Regions from separate parts of the Proteiniclasticum sp. genome, predicted to be linked through region 2. Evidence: a T-box and tRNA genes for the amino acid it is inferred to sense, from the RefSeq annotation. Region 2 holds a T-box; the other holds one or more tRNA genes.
What was found. The T-box of region 2 lies ahead of alaS (alanine--tRNA ligase). A T-box ahead of a tRNA ligase gene usually reads a tRNA of that ligase, here a tRNA-Ala.

Region 1 (9,190 bases), on a different contig from region 2:
TCCTTTTCTTCAATGGCATAGAGGAGTCTGTTCAGGAGATTCATCTTTATTCCGGCCTCTCCTGTATACCTGTAGCTTTCATTTTCTCCGCCACGGGGGTAATCGAACTCATCCGTCTGTGTGCCTACGATGACATAATCGGAAACCAGCTCCCCGAAATAGATTCTGGGATTATCCAGAGGAATATCCGTGATGTTATTTGTAGGGATATCCTTCATGAGGAAATCAGGCTGTCCCTGGGCGGTCACAGTACTTGAATCAGACATGACTACACCATATCCATGGGTATAGAAAAGGTGAGTGTTCTGCCAGGTGGATGGAGAGATGAGACTGCTGTCGATCTCTCTCGCAGACAGGAATACCTGTTTCTTCTCACCACTGATCATATATCGGTCCACGTCCACATCATTGAAATCATAATATCCTCTTATGACCTGTGCCTGTCTGATAAAATCAAGGGTATGTCGGTAGGAATTGACCTTTATGCTGTCCACAACTTCCCTGTTGCCCGTGATTTCTCCAGGAGAGATATCTTTATCCGCTTCAAAAAGTCTGATGTCCACATTATTGATTCCGAAAGCCTGCCGGGTCATATTGATGTTGTTCTCGATATATGGACGCTCTCTCTCCAGCTGATTGGGATTGACAACCAGCGCCTCCACAGCAAAAACTGCAGCGATTCGAAGAACACTTAGTGCCAGGATTCCAAGAACAGGATAGGCAATCAGATTGACTTTTTTCTTCACGATTCCAAAAGCCACAACAGCAGCCGAGACAGCAGCTAATACTGCGATAACCCTCAGGAAAGGTACATTGATTTTGATGTCTGTATATCCCGGGCCAAAAACGACGCCTGATTCATTGAACATGACAAGGAAGGAATCCAGATAATATTTCAGTGCCATGAGCAGGAGAAATAGAGAAATCAGCATGGCCAGAGCTTTTCCGGCAAACTGGATAAATCCGTTCTTGATCACGTGAAGAATTCCTCTGGCATTTCTGAAGTTCAGTCTGTTAAACGAACTCTTCGCTGCAATGATTAGATAGATGAGCACTGTCAGAAGAATAAGCAGAACGACAACTGAAAGAGAGAGGGAAATCAGAAACTGATACAGGGGCAGTCTGAATACATAGAAGGAGATATCCTTGCTGAAGATCGGATCCACCTGTCCAAAATCCACACTGTTGAAATACTGGAGAATGACATACCAGTAATCCTTGGCCAGTCCATAGGCGACCACAAGGAAGAAAATTCCCGAAGCGACATACACATATCTGTTTCGCCTTTTAATCTCCCCATCAGTTTTCTGAGGATAGCTCACCAGGTCATACTTTTTGGAGATACTCCTGTAATAGAAAATGGACACCAGATAGAAGATGAGAAAAATCGGCAGGGTTAGACCCGCAACAGCAAGCGCTCTTGTGAGATAGGTTCTTGTATAGCCCACTTCACCGAACCACTGCAGATTGGCAATAAAACTGGTCGAATTGAACAGAATGATCAGCCCGATCAGAACTGCACCAATAATCACGTAAAGATTCTTTTTGCCTTTCAGTCTATTTCTGAACTTGAATTTGAAGTTCGGTTTGATATCGATTTTCATGAATTTGCCTCCAAAAGGTTATTCTTTTTCCTAATAACGGTCATCATATTTCTTAAGCAGATCGTAATATCTGATGAGTTCATCACGATCTTTCTGATTCCCGATCAGCTCTCTTCTATGATGATGAGAACTGACCAGTCTGTAGAATATGGGCGTTTCATCAAAGATTCTTTCTGCTTTCAGAATTTCTCCGCCTCTTTCTCCATGATAGAGATATGACTGAATAAAGGGAAAGCGTAGAAGTATAGTGATTCTTCTGCCTAAGAGTTTTTTCAGTATCACAGCCATGCTTTTCTCGAATAGATTCATCGGACGTGTGATCTTTCCGATATCATGAAAAAGTGCAGCTCTGATCATGCCTTTTTCCCTGTCTTCGCCCAGTTCCTCGCGAATATCCTTCGCAATGAGTATACTGTGGATCTGTTCGGATTTTTTGAGCCTCCTGAACAGACTCAGTTCCTTTTCATTTAAATACAGAATCAGAAAATCTTCATCGATCTTCTGATAACTGTAACGGATATTCTGAATAAACTGCCGGATGCGTTTCACCATATTTACCTCTATCGGATGAATGTTCCGATCATGAACACTCTCGCTGATCATACTTAGAATCATAATACAATTATAATCTAAAACATTGCATAATTTGCGGACGTTTAGAGAATATTAATGGATATGTTAAAGAAAGTGGAAGAAGAAAGAAAAATATTCATGTATAATGAAGAAAAAGAGTCAGGGAGGACAGGATGAAGATTTACAAAAAACAGCTGGAATTCAAGACAACCAAAAGACAGGATTTTTATGAGATCACCGACGAGGTAAGAAAAACACTGGAGGAGTCGAAGATCAGTGAAGGCATCCTTACAGTCTACTCTCCTCATACTACAGGTGCAGTATGCATCAACGAAAATGCGGATCCGGATGTCATAACAGATATGCTCTATGCACTGGACAAGGCTTTTCCTGACGATCCGAAATTCAAGCATATGGAAGGCAACTCCCAGGCGCATCTTAAGTCCATCAATATCGGAAGCAGCCAGAGCCTCATCGTAAGCGGTGGAATGATCGAAATGGGTATCTGGCAGGGCATATTTTTCTGTGAATTCGACGGACCAAGAACAAGAAAAATTACCGTTCATGTCATGGGCGAATAGAAAATATAGTAACTGCTGAACAGCCGGGGATTTTCCCCGGTTTTTTCATAAAACGGAAAAATCCGAATATCGCCATCTGGCAACATTCGGATTTTTTTATGGTGGAGATAAAGAGACTCGAACTCTTGGCCCCCTGCGTGCAAGGCAGGTGCTCTCCCAACTGAGCTATACCCCCATATGGTGGACCTTCAGGGACTCGAACCCCGGGCCGACCGGTTATGAGCCGGTTGCTCTAACCAACTGAGCTAAAGATCCAATAACTGGCGACGACCTACTTTCCCACAGGGCCTCCCCTGCAGTATCATGGGCTCGTATAGGCTTAACCTTCGTGTTCGGAATGGGAACGGGTGTAGCCCTATGCGATATAGACACCAGATAACTGTAAATTACGATTAGCATCGTAAAATACTATACAAAACGTGAAAACAAGAATATCGCTTCACGTATTGGTTTCACAAAACTTTATTAAAATTTTGAGAACAATAATTATTATAAGTGCTGTAGTGACAACTGTCAACAGATTTTATTTTTATTCCATGAAAGATTGTTTTTTCCTGCAAAGGAGCGTATGAACCCCATACCGCCCCTTTATATCCTTGATCCATTATCTTTTAGAATCTGTCATTTTATAGGTACATCCGATTACAGTTTCTCTTTGAGCGGCATGATGCTTCGTTCCAGTATCCCGTTCATATGCGCAATAAGGATACCGTAGTTTGTTATGGGCATATCGTTTTCTATGGTACGGCAGATTCTTGACTGCATTTCTTTTTCGTTCAGCATACATCCACCGCAGTGGACAACAAGATCGTATTTCTCCCCTTCCCGATTGAACTCAGTTCCGCTGGAGTGAACAAAGAACAGCTTCTTGCCGGTATACTCACTGATCCATTTCGGAAGCTTTGCCGTACCGATGTCATCACATTGCCTGTGATGAGTGCAGCCTTCAGAAATGAGGACTCTCTGATGATCCTTTAGCGTGTCCAGAGCATAAGCCCCTTTTACAGCTTCACTGAGATTTCCCTTATATCTTGCCATGAGTATGGAGAAGCTTGTCAGGGCAATATCCTCAGGAACGATTTTTTTGACCTCATGAAATGCCTGGCTGTCCGTGATGACCATTCTGGGCTTTCTGTTAAGCACGGATAGTGCATCCGAAAGCTCATCCACCTGAACAATCAGTGCCTGTGCCCTGCTGTCTAAGATGTCTCTTATGACCTGCTGCTGAGGCAGTATGAGTCTTCCTTTTGGTGCAGCAGAATCAACTGGCACAACAAGAATGATGAGATCTTTCGGTGAAATGAGATCGGAAATGAGTTTTTTCTTATAGCCTTCTTTACCCGCAATCCTGCCCATGAGCTCTTTGAGCTCATGGATATTCTTCATAGTAGAGGCGCTCACTGCAATTGATTCGGATCTGTTATCGCCACTGCTGAGATTCATCGGCTCTTTAAGCAGATCTGTCTTATTATAAACGAGAATGTAAGGCAGCTTCTTTGCTCTGATCTTACTGATGATCTTCTCATCCTCATCGGATATCCCGGCTTGTGCATCCATAACCACAAGCGCAAGATCCGTCCGGTCAAGGATTCTCATAGTGCTCTCCACTCTCAGATGTCCGAGGATACTCTGATCGTCAAGTCCTGGTGTATCCATGATCATAACCGGCCCCAGCGGGAGAAGCTCCATGGACTTCATCACTGGGTCTGTAGTCGTTCCTCTGACATCGGATACGATGGATATGTTCTGTCCTGTAATGGCGTTGATGATGCTTGATTTACCGGAGTTCATCCGGCCGAAAATACCGATATGCACTCTCTCACCCGAAGGTGTATCCATTAGTCCCATAATATGCTCCTTTATCTATCATCAGAACCGGAAATCTCTTTTTCCCTGACTGATCTCTCTCAGGTTGTCCTCAGCTCTTAATCTGACCTTTTCGTTTGTAATCCTGTGAATCTCCTTTTCGATGAGTTTTTCACCAAGAATCCTTGTCTCCTCTTTGGCATAATCCATCAGATATTCCTTCAGTGTAATTAGTGAATTGGGATGACAGCAGTTGATGATCTGTCCGCTCTTCAGAAGCATCATGAATCGATCTCCAGTTCTTCCTTCTCTGTAGCATGCCGTGCAGAAACTCGGGATATGACCCATTTCCATCAGCCATCTGACAATTTCATCAAGGGTTCTCTTGTCGCTGACATCAAACTGCTCCGATTTGTCTTCGGCAAGCTCCGGCAGCACATATCCGCCCACACTTGTCTTTGAACCGCCGCTGATCTGAGATACACCAAGCTTCAGGACCTTCTCACGACAAGCCTGACTTTCTCTTGTGGAGATGATCATTCCTGTATAAGGCACCGCAATCCTTATGCACGCAACAATTTTAGCAAAGATATCGTCGTCAATGCCGTTGGTGAAGGAATCCGCATCGATGTCATCTGCATGACGGATTCTTGGAACGCTTAATGTATGCGGTCCGACACCGTATACCTCTTCAAGATGCTCAGCATGCATGAGAAGGCCGGTAAAATCGTATTTGTAGCGTTCCAGACCGAATAGGACACCAAGTCCCACATCATCTATTCCACCTTCCATGGCCCTGTCCATAGCCTCTGTATGATAGCTGTAATGATGTTTGGGTCCGGTAGGATGAAGAATTTCATAGCTTTCCTTATGATAGGTTTCCTGAAAAAGGATATAGGTGCCGATACCTGCCTCAGCAAGCTTTCTGTAGTTTTCCACAGTAGTTGCCGCGATGTTTACATTGACTCTTCTTATAGCTCCATTTTTATGCTTCACATCATAGATCGTTTTTATACTCTCAAGAACATATTCTATTGGACTGTTGATCGGATCCTCACCTGTTTCCAGTGCAAGTCTCTTATGCCCCATATCCTGAAGTGCAATGACTTCATTTCTGATTTCTTCCTGGGTCAGCTTCTTTCTTGCGATATGTCTGTTCTTCAGATGGTATGGGCAGTATACACATCCGTTGACACAGTAGTTGGAGAGATAAAGCGGCGCAAACATCACGATTCTGTTTCCATAGAATCTTTCCTTGATTTCTTCTGCGAGGGAGTATATTTCATTGTTCAGATCGTCCATTCCACATTCCAGAAGAACGGATGCCTCTCGGTGGTTCAATCCATTTCCTTTTCGAGCTTTATCAATAATCGATTTGATGAGCATTCGGTTGTCCGCATTCTCTTTTGCGTATTCAAGTGTTTCCAGAATCTCATCATGGCTGATGAATTCTTCCGCTTTTGTGGATCTGATATTATACATCAATGAGCACTCCTTTAAATCTATTTGGCATCAGACATCTGACGTGTTTCTATCAGTGGATGATCTCCCCGATCCGCAACCACTTCAAACCCTATTCTCTCCATAGATGCCTGTAAAAGAGACAGACTTTCAGCAGCCTCTGTTCCTGTGTAGGCTTTGTTGTCATATAGCATATATTTCTTCCGAACAGCCAAGGGTGACAGATTAGGCATTACGACATTTGCACCAGAACAGATTCCTTTTTCTCTGCCTTCTCCATCTACTGTTCCAAGTGATGTTGTTGCAGGAATCAGCGCATAAGGAAGCATAAGTCGGATGAGAGACAACATGAAGAGGGTAAGATCTACACTTCCGCTTTTGTAGTCTCTGAATACTGATTCGTGGTGAGGCACAAAGGGTCCGATACCGACCATTTCAGGCTTAAACTCGCTGAGAAAAACCATGTCCTTGGCAAGACATAGACTGTCCTGATAGGGTGAACCTACCATAAATCCGGTGCCAACCTGAAACCCGATGTCTTTGAGCTGTCTTAGACTCTCCATTCTTCTGGAAAGTTCTTCCCCTTTCGGATGCAGCCTCCGATAGTGCTCTTCATCAGCAGTTTCATGTCTCAGGAGATAACGGTCAGCTCCTGCCTCATAAAGCCTTCTAAAGCTTTTTTCCGGCCTTTCTCCCAGTGATAATGTAACGGCGCAATCAGGATATCTGCGTTTGATGATCGATATGAGTTCTACGAGTTTTTCATCGTCGTAGAAGGCATCTTCTCCACCTTGAATGACAAATGTTCTGAATCCAAGCTGATGGCCTTTTTCGCAGCATTCAAGGACTTCATCCATGTTCAGTCTATATCTTTTGGCATTTGGATTCCCACGCCTTATACCGCAGTATAGACAGTCACAGGCGCAGTAGCTGGACAGCTCGATGAGTCCTCTGATATAGACCTTGTTTCCGTAAATTTTCTCTCTTTTGTCTCTTGCCAGTGACTGTGCGAAGGAGAGCTCCTCCGAGGTAAAGGTATCGATAAGAGAAGTAAATTCATCAAGAGATAAGATCCTGTCTCTTGAGAGTTTTCTTATCAGCATTTCATTTCTGGTCATAGCGACTCCTTCTTGCTTTTTGCATAAATCGTTTTTGAGGATACTCCCGGGAGCATGCCCAGTTTCCCTGATATAGAACTGATGATGTCCATCGGCGCATCCACAGCCAAGGAGATGATATTCATGTTTTTTTCACGATAGGGAATCCCCATCCTTCCGATGACATAATCTCCATACTCATGAAGAATCCTGTTCATCTTTTCTGCCGAATCATAGTTTTCGAGGACAATTCCGATGAGTGCAACTCGTGTTTCCATATATCCCTCCAAATAAAAAAATACGCCAGAAAGGCGCATGCAAAATGACTCTATCATCCGCGCCTTCCCTTTCAGGTATATCCCCTTAAGGTCAGAACCGTATAAATCTGAGGTTTGAAGAAAGAATATCCTCTCAGCTTCGCACCTTTTTCATCATATCACAGTTATTGTTAAAATAATATCATAATCTGTTTGTTTTCACGTATTTATTTGCATGAAAAATCTGCAGAATTCAGATGCATTCTGCAGACCATAGATTTATTTCAGGTATTCATCATAATCAGACAGCTTCACAAAATGGAAGCCTTTTTCTCTCAGCATAGGAACCACAAGCTTTATTCCCTCTGCAACCGCTTTTTCAGGATGGTTCATATGATAAAGAAGAATTGAACCGTTCCTTGCCTGATCAGCTGAGCTGACCATCTGTGCCCTGTTAAATTTTGCACCAGCATCGCCCAGGAGATCGAAATTAACCGCTTTTATGCCCAGTTCTTTCAGCATGGATAAACTCACATCATCATAATACGCTGTACCGGACCGAAAATATTTAGGTTTAACTCCAGTCATATGGAAAATCTCATTCTGATTTTTCATCACTTCATCAAGTACCTGAGCTATGCTGTCTGTACCCTTTATATTGTATACTGATCTTCCTTCAACCGAGAGAGGTTTATGGTCATGTCCATGGTTCTGAATCTCAAAGAGATCTGTCTGCGCAAGCGTTCTGAACTGCTTCGGATTTTCTCTGATCCATCTGCTGTTGATGAAAAGAGAAGCAGGTACCTGTTCTTCAATTAGGAAATCAATGAGTTCCTTATCATAGCCGCTGCCTGTATTTCCACCACATGCATCGAATGTCAGGGCAATCACTTTCTCCTCAATCTCCAGGTGAGTATAGACACCTTCTATATTTTCACCGAAAGTCCTGACTTTCCTATGATCATACTTTTCTTCCATATAAGTGACAAGATTTTCATAGCTCAAGGAATGAAGATCCACTTCCGGAGGATTTTCCTCATTAACCGTTTCAACAGGAAAATCATCTTGAATTTCCTTGTTATTGGGAATGATCGGAGTTCTCACTTCCACTGCGGGAACAGCAGGAATATAATCCCTTATGATTTCTTTTTCCATACATCCTGCAAAAAATATCAGTATCACGAATATGACGAAACTCAATCTTCTGATCATTTTATCCTCCTATAATACAGATATTCTGAAGTGGCTCTTAATATCTATATTATAGTGAATTTCAATTCATTTCAATTTTTTCGCACAAAAAAAGCTCCAGGCATTACGCTTGGAGCTTTTGTAACTGGCGACGACCTACTTTCCCACAGGGCCTCCCCTGCAGTATCATGGGCTCTAAAAGGCTTAACCGTCGTGTTCGGAATGGGAACGGGTGTAACCCTAAAAGATATAGACACCAGATTGTGATGAACGTAAGGGTTCATCTCTGAAGTGAACATGATGTTCCTTCAAAACTGCATGTGGAGAGAGTAAAGAATGGTACCGGAGCATCTTTTATCAGATCAAGCCCTCGATCTATTAGTATGAGTAAGCTGAATACATTGCTGCACTTACACCTCTCACCTATCAACCTCGTGTTCTTCAAGGGATCTTACTGGCTTACGCCATGGGAAATCTTATCTTAGGGTAGGCTTCACGCTTAGATGCTTTCAGCGTTTATCCTGTCCCAACTTAGCTACCCAGCTATGCTCCTGGCGGAACAACTGGTGCACCAGAGGTTGGTCCATCCCGGTCCTCTCGTACTAAGGACAGCTCCCTTC
Region 2 (9,190 bases):
TGGTCAGAAAGAAACGTTTCTGGGTACCGTATGATCCCTATGAATTGGATAGTCTGAAGGTATGGTTTGAAGAAAAGGCAGGGGAAGGCTACAGACTGCATAAAATGAGACCCTATTTTGCAGTTTTTGAAGAAAGTGACCGGGTAGAACTGATCTATCATATTGAACCGGCTCTGAAAGACTGGGATAAACCAGAGGGAGAGATTCTGGAAAGCAGTAAAATGAGCGGATGGACCTATGCCGGGACTCTTAAAAATCATTATCATATCTTCCACGCACCCGAAGGTACACCTCTTTTGCAGGTGGATAAAGATGCACAGAAACTGAAACTGCAAAGAAAGATGAAGTCAGAGAAATGGGGAATCTTAGGATCCATACTTGCCTTTATCTTGCTCCTGATTCAGATAGACATACAGAAACTGTCAAGAAATCCTAAGCTTTGGATAGTTGAGGATCTGGATATCTTCACCCTCGGAGGATTGATTCTTATTCTTGTATCCGGATTGTTCGGCAGGGTGATTGCCTTAAGAAGATACAAGACAATTATGGACAAGCTTGATACTGATGATGAATCGCATAATACGTCAACTGGAATGTTCAGGACAGTAGAAATTTTCGGAACCGGGATGATTACTTTGGTCATGTTATGGTCGGGATATACAGTTTTCACAGAGGATTTCAACATTATTCAGGAAGGACAGTATGAGGCTGAAAAATATCCTTCTGTTTCTTTGGAACGAGTTGACAGATCATCGGATCCAGATGGAGGTTCTGAAAATCATATTTTCGATATTTACTCGCTCAGCAGCAGCAGCATCATCATTCAGGAAAAACAGATTGTATATCAGTCCAGCATAAAAGGAAGGTACGGTTCATCCATTTCAAGAATGACCGTAACTTATTACGACCTGGTCTCACCCTATTTCATAGACGTACTTTTGGATGAGTCCGAGAAAACAGCTGCTGAAAATACAGGCTCAGAAGATGGACTGGAAGAAGAGCATGATGGAGCTGATACGATATTTTACAAAGGAAATGGAACTCAGTATCTGATCCTTCGATAGGATGACAGGTTTATGGAAGTGGAGTATCAAGGGGATGCAGTACTTTCTGACTGGAAAGAGGAATTTGTCCTGGAGCTTACAACGTATGAAGGGCAGCTGGGACAGTAGAAAGAGATTCAAAGGAGATAGGATAGAATGCTGAAAATGAAGCCAAGAACATATCTGATCACGGGACTATTTCTAATCACTGCACTCATTTATTACTTTCTGTATCGGAATGATACATTTTTCATTGGTGCTTCCATGCTCATCATGGTGCTTTGGCTCCAGCTCTCAGGCGGGTGGAAACCGAAAAAAAGAAAGAAGAAAGTTAAAAGATGACCAGATGATGAATGAAGTACAGAAGGAAGAGGCTCTCAGGCGAGAGCCTCTTCGATTCCAAGGGGGGAAAGATTATCTTAAACCTTTATCTACATCTCTCAGGTTCGGATCCAGTTCATGAGGCTTTTTGGGCTTCAGCGGATCGTTCTCATCGATGTATTGATCATGACCCTCAACCACATGATCCGTATTTTCAAGATTTTCTTCCGGATTATTGATGTCTTCGTTCCAGCCCTTATCCGGCGTAGCGATTCCACCACTGTATGCTGGACTTTGAGCATTTCTGCCTAATGGATCATCATCAGCATCTGGCAGGTTCCGGTCCATATCTCTATTAATCGGATCATTGACGTTTGTTGTCATTGGCTCATCAGTGAGATTGCTCCTGTCTCTGTCTCTGTTGATCGGATCGTCATCTGTATTAAACGGTTTTCTGCTTACATCCGGATTCAACGGATTGTCCAGATCGCTCTGACTTCTGTCCATATCTCGGTTGATTGAGTCAGTATCGAAGTTATCCTCTTTAATACCTCTGTCACGTGTGACTGAGTCATCATATGCAGGGTTTACTTTATCTTTGTAGAGAGGATCATCCTGTACCGTTTTCTGATAGCTGTCTACCATATTGTTTGTATTTCCGCTATGTCCTTTGACACCCATATCTGTGTCTGTTCCGTAGTCACGGTTGTCTCCGATCGGATCTCTGTCTCTATGTCTATAGGTGTCTCTGTTTATACTGTCATTCTCATAGAAGTTATTATATACGGTATCACGTCTGGTATCGTCATCCTTGTCATCAACCAGAATTAGAATATCTCCTGCGTTGATTCTTTCCTCATATTCCTTTGCATCAACTTCCGGCACACCGTAATCAATGAGGGCTCCTGCAAGTCCGCCTAATGCTCCACCGGCTAATGCTCCGGTGACAGCTGCTGCGATTGGTCCGGCAGCGATAATGGGTCCCACACCAGGTATTGCCAGTGCCCCTAATCCAAGAAGCAATCCGCCAAGTCCACCGATTGTTCCACCGGTAACTGCACCTGCTGCTGCTCCGCTGCTGTCCTTGATATCATTACCTATGTCAGTTCCAACTCTGTTGGTAAGGGCATTATACTTATCTTCATCCTTGGCAATGATTGAGATTTCATCATCAGTGTAGCCCGATGTTCTTAAACCTTCGATCGCTCTTACTGCCTGATCTTCTGAATGAAAAATACCTACGATTCTTTTCATGATTGACCTCCTAAATTTTAGTTTTATTCATTTTACTGCTTGTCATGTTTCCATTCTAAGGGGTATTTCGGAACAGCCGGTGACTGAATTATAAACAACCCTGAAATAGGCTGATAACATTATCTGAATGATATTAATAAAAATTCTAAACTTACCGGAGTCTATGAATGTTATATCCAGACCATGAAGGGTTCATTGACAAAAAATGTCATGAAAGAGGATGCCCGCACGCATTTTATGCTTCAATAATAAAGATTTCTTCAGAATGAGATGAAAAATCACTCGGATGTCGGCTGGATCATGCAGGGAGTGATTGACTTTATGAAACGTAATGAGTATACTTTATAAGTAATAAATCAAAGTTTTCAATATGTGACGTTGATGAGGAAGAGTAGCTATATTTTCTACCTGCAGAGAGAAGGCGGTCTGGTGCAAGCCTTTGGAGAAATGTCGTGAAGCCGCCTTGGAGTCAGTTCTTAAGAGATGAGTGCTGTGCATTCATAATTAGGGTGGTACCGCGGAAGTATGCTTTCGTCCCTTGCTGGGATGAGGGCTTTTTTATTTACATCAATATAAAAATGAGACCTGAAAAGATGGAGGAATTATAATGGAAAAACTGACAACAAATGAAATCAGAAAAAAATATCTCGAATTCTTCAGAGAGAAAGAACACTATGTCATGGAGAGTTTCCCACTTGTCCCTAAGGACGATAAGTCACTGCTACTCATAAATGCCGGAATGGCACCGTTAAAGCCATATTTCACTGGGGTTAAGATTCCTCCATCAAAGAGGGTGACGACCTGTCAGAAATGCATCAGAACAGGTGATATCGACAATGTAGGTCGAACGAAGAGACATGCGACATTTTTTGAAATGCTCGGGAATTTCTCTTTCGGTGACTATTTCAAAGAAGAAATCATTCCATGGGCATGGGAATTTGTCACTGAAGTCCTTAAAATCGATAAATCAAAGCTTTACGCAACAGTCTATCTGGAAGACGATGAAGCTTTCAAAATCTGGGAAGAGAAGACCGACATCGATCCTGCAAGGATATTCAGACTCGGAAAAGAAGATAATTTCTGGGAGATCGGTGTAGGACCTTGTGGTCCATGCTCAGAAATCCATTACTACAAGGGTTCGGATGAAATCAGAACCACTGAAGATTTTATCGCCGCTTCAGACCGTGACGAGATGACGGAATTCTGGAATCTTGTTTTCACTCAGTTTGATAAGGATGAAGAGGGTAACTATAACCTTCTCTCCAGCCCGAACATCGACACTGGTATGGGCCTTGAACGAATGGCGACCATCATGCAGGGTGTGGATTCCATATTTGAAATTGATATACTCAGAAATGTAATTGACAAGGTTTCTGAAGTAACCGGAAAAACCTATGGGCACAGCAAAGAAGAAGATGTGTCCATCAGAATCGTTGCGGATCATGCTAAGAGTATTGCCTTCCTCATCGGTGACGGCGTTCTTCCTTCCAATGAGGGAAGAGGATATGTTCTGAGAAGACTGTTAAGAAGAGCTGCACGGCATGGTAGAGTTCTTGGACATAAAAAGCAGTTTCTGAATGAAATCATAGCGGCTGTCATGGACAGCTATGGCGAAGCCTACCCCGATCTTCTGGACCGAAGAGAATATATCGAAAAAATTGTGGATCTTGAAGAAAAGAAATTCCATGAAACTCTTGATGCCGGGATGGAAATGCTGCTCGGATTCATGCGTGAGACAGAAGGTGACACATTCAGTGGAGAGCATGCTTTCAAGCTGTACGACACATACGGTTTTCCTCTTGAGCTTACTGAAGAGATTCTTCTTGAGAAGAACATGAAGATCGATCTTGATGCGTTCAGGAAGGAAATGAACGATCAGCGGCAGCGTGCCCGATCTGCCAGAGGCGAGAGCTCATACATGGGTTCGGAAAACTCTGGAATAGATCTTCTGGAAGAGCCTGTTTCAACAGAATTCACCGGATATCACGCGCTGGAAACTGAAGCTGATATTTTATTCATATATAATGATCAGCATGTTCTAGACCAGATGGAGAGTGGAAATAAAGGGTATGTTGTGTCTGACAGAACGCCTTTCTATGCGGAAATGGGCGGACAGGTGGGCGATATCGGTACAATTTCTACTGAAGATTTCACAGCAGAAGTTATCGATACAAAAAAGAGCAGAAATGGAAACACAGTACATCTTGTCGTGGTGACGGAAGGAAACCTCGTGCCAGGCAAAGCTCTGTTTAAGGTGGATGGACACATCAGAAGAAGTACGGAAAGAAACCATACTGCAACTCATATCCTGCACAAAGCTCTGAAACTTGTACTTGGAAGCCATGTCAATCAGGCTGGATCGGTTGTACTTCCTGATAAACTGAGATTTGACTTCAATCACTTCCAGGCGATGACGGATGAGGAAATCAGAAGAGTGGAAGAGATCGTCAATGAGGAAATACAGAAAGCGACACCGGTCAGCACTGATATCATGTCTATGAGTGAAGCGAAAACTTCTGGTGCTATGGCGCTTTTTGATGAAAAATATGGCGATGAAGTAAGAGTACTGTCAGTGGGTGATTTCTCAAAAGAGCTCTGTGGGGGTACCCATGTTCGAAACTCAGGAGAAATCGGGCTTTTCAAGATAGTATCTGAAGCCGGAATCGCATCAGGCGTGAGAAGAATTGAAGCGGTTACAGGTATGAACTCCTTCAGGCTATTCAATGAACAGGAAGCTGTTCTTGCTGAGCTTCAGCAGTTACTTAAGGCAGGGAAAAACGACATTGTCAGCAAAGTCTCATCTAATCTTTTGGAAGTCAGAGCACTGCACAAAGAAATAGAGGAATCCAGAAAGTCCCAGTCACTTGGTTATGTTGATGAGCTTCTGCTTAAAAAGGAAATGATCAATGGTACTCATCTTGTCAAGGGTGAAGTGGTGAATGTGGAAGCTGGAGATCTTAGAGATCTCACAGAAAAAGTCCTGGACAAGCTTCAGTCCGGAGTTGTCGTTCTTGCCTCAAAAGGTGAAGGCAAGGTGAATTTCTCCGTAATGATCTCCAAGGATAAAGTGAAGGACGGTCTTCATGCAGGAAAGCTGATCAAGGAAATCGCAGCAGTTGCGGGCGGAGGCGGCGGTGGAAGGCCGGATATGGCTCAGGCTGGAGGAAAGAATCCGGAAAAGCTAGATGAAGCTCTTGATCTCGTCAGTGCACTTCTGATGAAATAAGTTAATTCCTTAAGTTGTCTATACAATTTAAACGGAATAACTTATAATATAGATATTGAGATACTATTTTCAAGGGGGGTGAAGCTGCTTCTGCAGCGTTGTTATGAACAATAAAGATCATACCATGCAATTTGACTTTGAGAAGGATAAGAGCAATCTGACCAAGGCGATACTTGAAGAAGTATATAATGCGCTTAATGAAAAGGGATATAATCCTGTAAACCAGCTGGTTGGATATATCATCTCAGGTGACCCGACGTACATTACAAACTATAACGGAGCAAGAGCCCTAGTAAGAAAACTTGAGAGGGATGAAATCCTTGAAGAGGTTCTGAAGTCCTATTTGAACATAAAATAATAGGAGGGGATACCTGAAGCAGGTATCCCTATTGCTTTTATTCTCATAATGTGCAAGAATGATACGACAAAAAACTTAAGGTTTTTTTGGTAAAAGTTTGATACAATATGATTGTATCACCATTGAAAGGATTTAAATTTATTGATGAGGTATATAGGACTGGATGTTGGCGATAGAACCATCGGGGTTGCTGTAAGCGATCCTTTAGGCTACACTGCACAAGGCATAACCACCGTAAGAAGAAAATCTCTTGAGAAGGATTTTGAGAATCTGAGGGAGATCTTCAGTAATTATGAAATTTCAGAGATCATTGTGGGACTCCCGAAGAACATGAATGGAACCATTGGACCCCAGGCTGAAAAAGCCATGGAATTTGGAAGGGTCCTAGAAGAAGAGTTCGGACACAAGGTGATTTTCTGGGACGAAAGACTGACAACCATGGCTGCACACAGAGCCATGCTGGAAGCGGATATGTCGAGGAAAAAGAGAAAAGGTCTGGTGGATAAAATCGCAGCCACCTACATACTTCAAGGATATTTAGATAAAATAAGCAGCACAAAATAAGCAAAGAGGTGAAAATTATGGAAGATATGACAGACTTAATTGTACTGACAGATGACGAAGGAAATGAAGTTGAAGTCGAGATCGTAACGAGACTTGAAATTGAAGAAGTTGAATATTTCATCGTTTCTCCAGTAGACAGCGACGAAGAAGACCCGGTATTTACAGCACTAAAAGTTGTATATGACGAAGAGGGTACAGAATTTTTCGAGACTGTTGATGACGACGTGGAAATTGCCATGATTGAAGAGGCATACAGCGTCATTTTCGATGAAGACGGGCTAAACTAAAATGGTTAATTCATATACCAGTGAGGATATCCTGAAAATAACCAACAAGCTCAAGAAAAGTGGCTATAAACTTACTCCGCAGAGACAGGCAATTGTGGATACCATAATTGACAGCGTGGGTAAGCATTTGACAGTGGAAGAGATATTTGACATCGTTAAACAGAGAAGACCAGAGATTGGTCTTGCTACAGTGTACCGAACGATCATGCTCATGCATGAGCAGAATATCGTTACACGTCTTGACCTGATTGACGGAACAGCGCGTTATGAACTGGCAAGAGATGATGAACATCATACTCACCATCATCTCGTATGTCTGAACTGTTCAACGGTATTTGAATTTATGGACGACCTCCTGGATCCTTTGGAAGAGGAAATTGGAAGAAAGTACAATTTCAAAGTTCTCGATCATAGCCTAAAGTTTTACGGTATTTGTAATGAGTGCGCTAAAGAGGAAAAGATTAAGGAGGAACTGAATAATGACAAAAGAGAAGGATAATGTAAAGATTATACCTCTTGGCGGAACAAATGAGATTGGAAAGAATATGACAGTTATCGAATATAAGGATGAAATCATCGTGGTGGACAGTGGACTTAAATTTCCAGATGATGACATGCTGGGTATCGATGTAGTCATTCCTGATATAACATATCTTGTTAAGAATCAGGAGAAAATCAAGGGTATATTTATTACCCACGGACATGAGGATCATATCGGAGCGCTGCCATATGTGTTGAAGCAGATCAACGTTCCTGTATATGCGACCAAACTGACTGCAGCTTTAATTAATCTGAAGCTTGTGGAGCATCGCATTGCGGATACTGTCACAATGAATATCGTCAAAGCAAAAGATGTGATTAAACTGGACAAGATGTCTGTAGAGTACATCAAAGTGAACCACTCCATTGCAGATTCGTGTGCACTTGCAATACATACTCCGCTGGGAGCTGTGGTTCATACAGGTGACTTCAAAGTGGATTACACTCCGGTAGACGGAGAAGTGATCGATCTGCAGAGATTTGCAGAGCTTGGGAAAAGAGGGGTGCTTGCACTTCTTTGTGATTCCACCAATGTGGATCGAGAAGGATTTACAATTTCAGAATCATCAGTTGGAGAAAGCTTTAAAAGAATTTTCCACGGAGTCAAAGGAAGAATCATCATTTCCACATTTGCATCAAACGTACATCGTATCCAGCAGATCATTGAAGCTGGGGTAGCAGAGGGAAGAAAGATTGCAGTTTCTGGAAGATCAATGGAGAATATCATTCCCATTGCTCTGGAGCTTGGCTATCTGACTATGGATGAAAAGCACCTTGTTTCCATCGATGATGTGAGAAAGTATCCTGATGAACAGATACTGATTGTCACAACAGGAAGCCAGGGAGAACCGATGGCTGCTCTATCAAGAATGGCCAACAATATGCACAGAAAAATTCAGGTCAAGCATGGTGATACCATCGTATTCTCATCCTCACCTATTCCAGGTAATGAGAAGCCGATTTTCAGAACCATCGACAAACTTGCAAAACTGGGTGCGGATGTCGTTTACGGAAAACTGGAAGCGATACATGTATCAGGACATGCCTGCAAGGAAGAAATCAAGCTGATCCATACCCTGACAAAACCACGTCATTTCATTCCGGTCCACGGTGAGTACAGAATGCTGAGAGAGCATCGTGATCTGGCAATCAGGATGGGTATGGATGCAGGGAATATCGTACTTCCTGAAAACGGAGATGTCATCGAAGTGCACAGAAGAGGAATCAGGAAATCAGGTACAGTGAACTCAGGTCACGTCCTCATTGATGGTCTCGGTGTCGGAGATGTCGGAAGAATTGTGTTAAGAGACAGAAAGCATCTTTCTGAAGATGGAATCATTACAGTGGTCGTCACTATGGATAAAGAAAATGCCACGGTTGTTGCCGGACCTGACATCATCACAAGAGGATTTGTATATGTCAAGGAAGCTGAAGAGCTTATGGATGGCGCAAGAAAAGTGGTCATAGCAGCACTCAATGATTGTGAAGACAAGCAGATCACGGACTGGAATGTGCTGAAGAATGTCATCAAGGATACTTTAAAGAATTATCTTTTTGAAAAGACAAAGAGAAGACCTATGATTCTACCGATCATCAT

Region 1: it has a tRNA-Ala gene. The T-box ahead of alaS (alanine--tRNA ligase) is inferred to sense a tRNA for this amino acid. The anticodon was not compared.

Annotation. Positions count from the first base shown of each region.
Region 1 is NZ_DAMBTF010000027.1:22,342-31,531, forward strand. Features, by position in the region: gene RTX25_RS12500 (UPF0182 family protein) at 1-1,604, opposite strand, end outside; gene RTX25_RS12505 (HD domain-containing protein) at 1,635-2,156, opposite strand; gene RTX25_RS12510 (secondary thiamine-phosphate synthase enzyme YjbQ) at 2,351-2,758, shown strand; tRNA gene RTX25_RS12515 (tRNA-Ala) at 2,858-2,933, opposite strand; tRNA gene RTX25_RS12520 (tRNA-Ile) at 2,937-3,013, opposite strand; rRNA gene rrf (5S ribosomal RNA) at 3,017-3,134, opposite strand; gene hydF ([FeFe] hydrogenase H-cluster maturation GTPase HydF) at 3,401-4,606, opposite strand; gene hydG ([FeFe] hydrogenase H-cluster radical SAM maturase HydG) at 4,628-6,046, opposite strand; gene hydE ([FeFe] hydrogenase H-cluster radical SAM maturase HydE) at 6,067-7,143, opposite strand; gene RTX25_RS12545 (TM1266 family iron-only hydrogenase system putative regulator) at 7,140-7,400, opposite strand; gene RTX25_RS12550 (polysaccharide deacetylase family protein) at 7,659-8,591, opposite strand; rRNA gene rrf (5S ribosomal RNA) at 8,714-8,831, opposite strand; rRNA gene RTX25_RS12560 (23S ribosomal RNA) at 8,929-9,190, opposite strand, start outside.
Region 2 is NZ_DAMBTF010000003.1:164,938-174,127, forward strand. Features, by position in the region: gene RTX25_RS02830 (DUF2812 domain-containing protein) at 1-1,064, shown strand, start outside; gene RTX25_RS02835 (hypothetical protein) at 1,200-1,385, shown strand; gene RTX25_RS02840 (general stress protein) at 1,458-2,618, opposite strand; T-box leader at 2,988-3,160, shown strand; gene alaS (alanine--tRNA ligase) at 3,226-5,844, shown strand; gene RTX25_RS02850 (IreB family regulatory phosphoprotein) at 5,948-6,202, shown strand; gene ruvX (Holliday junction resolvase RuvX) at 6,347-6,766, shown strand; gene RTX25_RS02860 (DUF1292 domain-containing protein) at 6,784-7,053, shown strand; gene RTX25_RS02865 (Fur family transcriptional regulator) at 7,055-7,552, shown strand; gene RTX25_RS02870 (ribonuclease J) at 7,533-9,190, shown strand, end outside.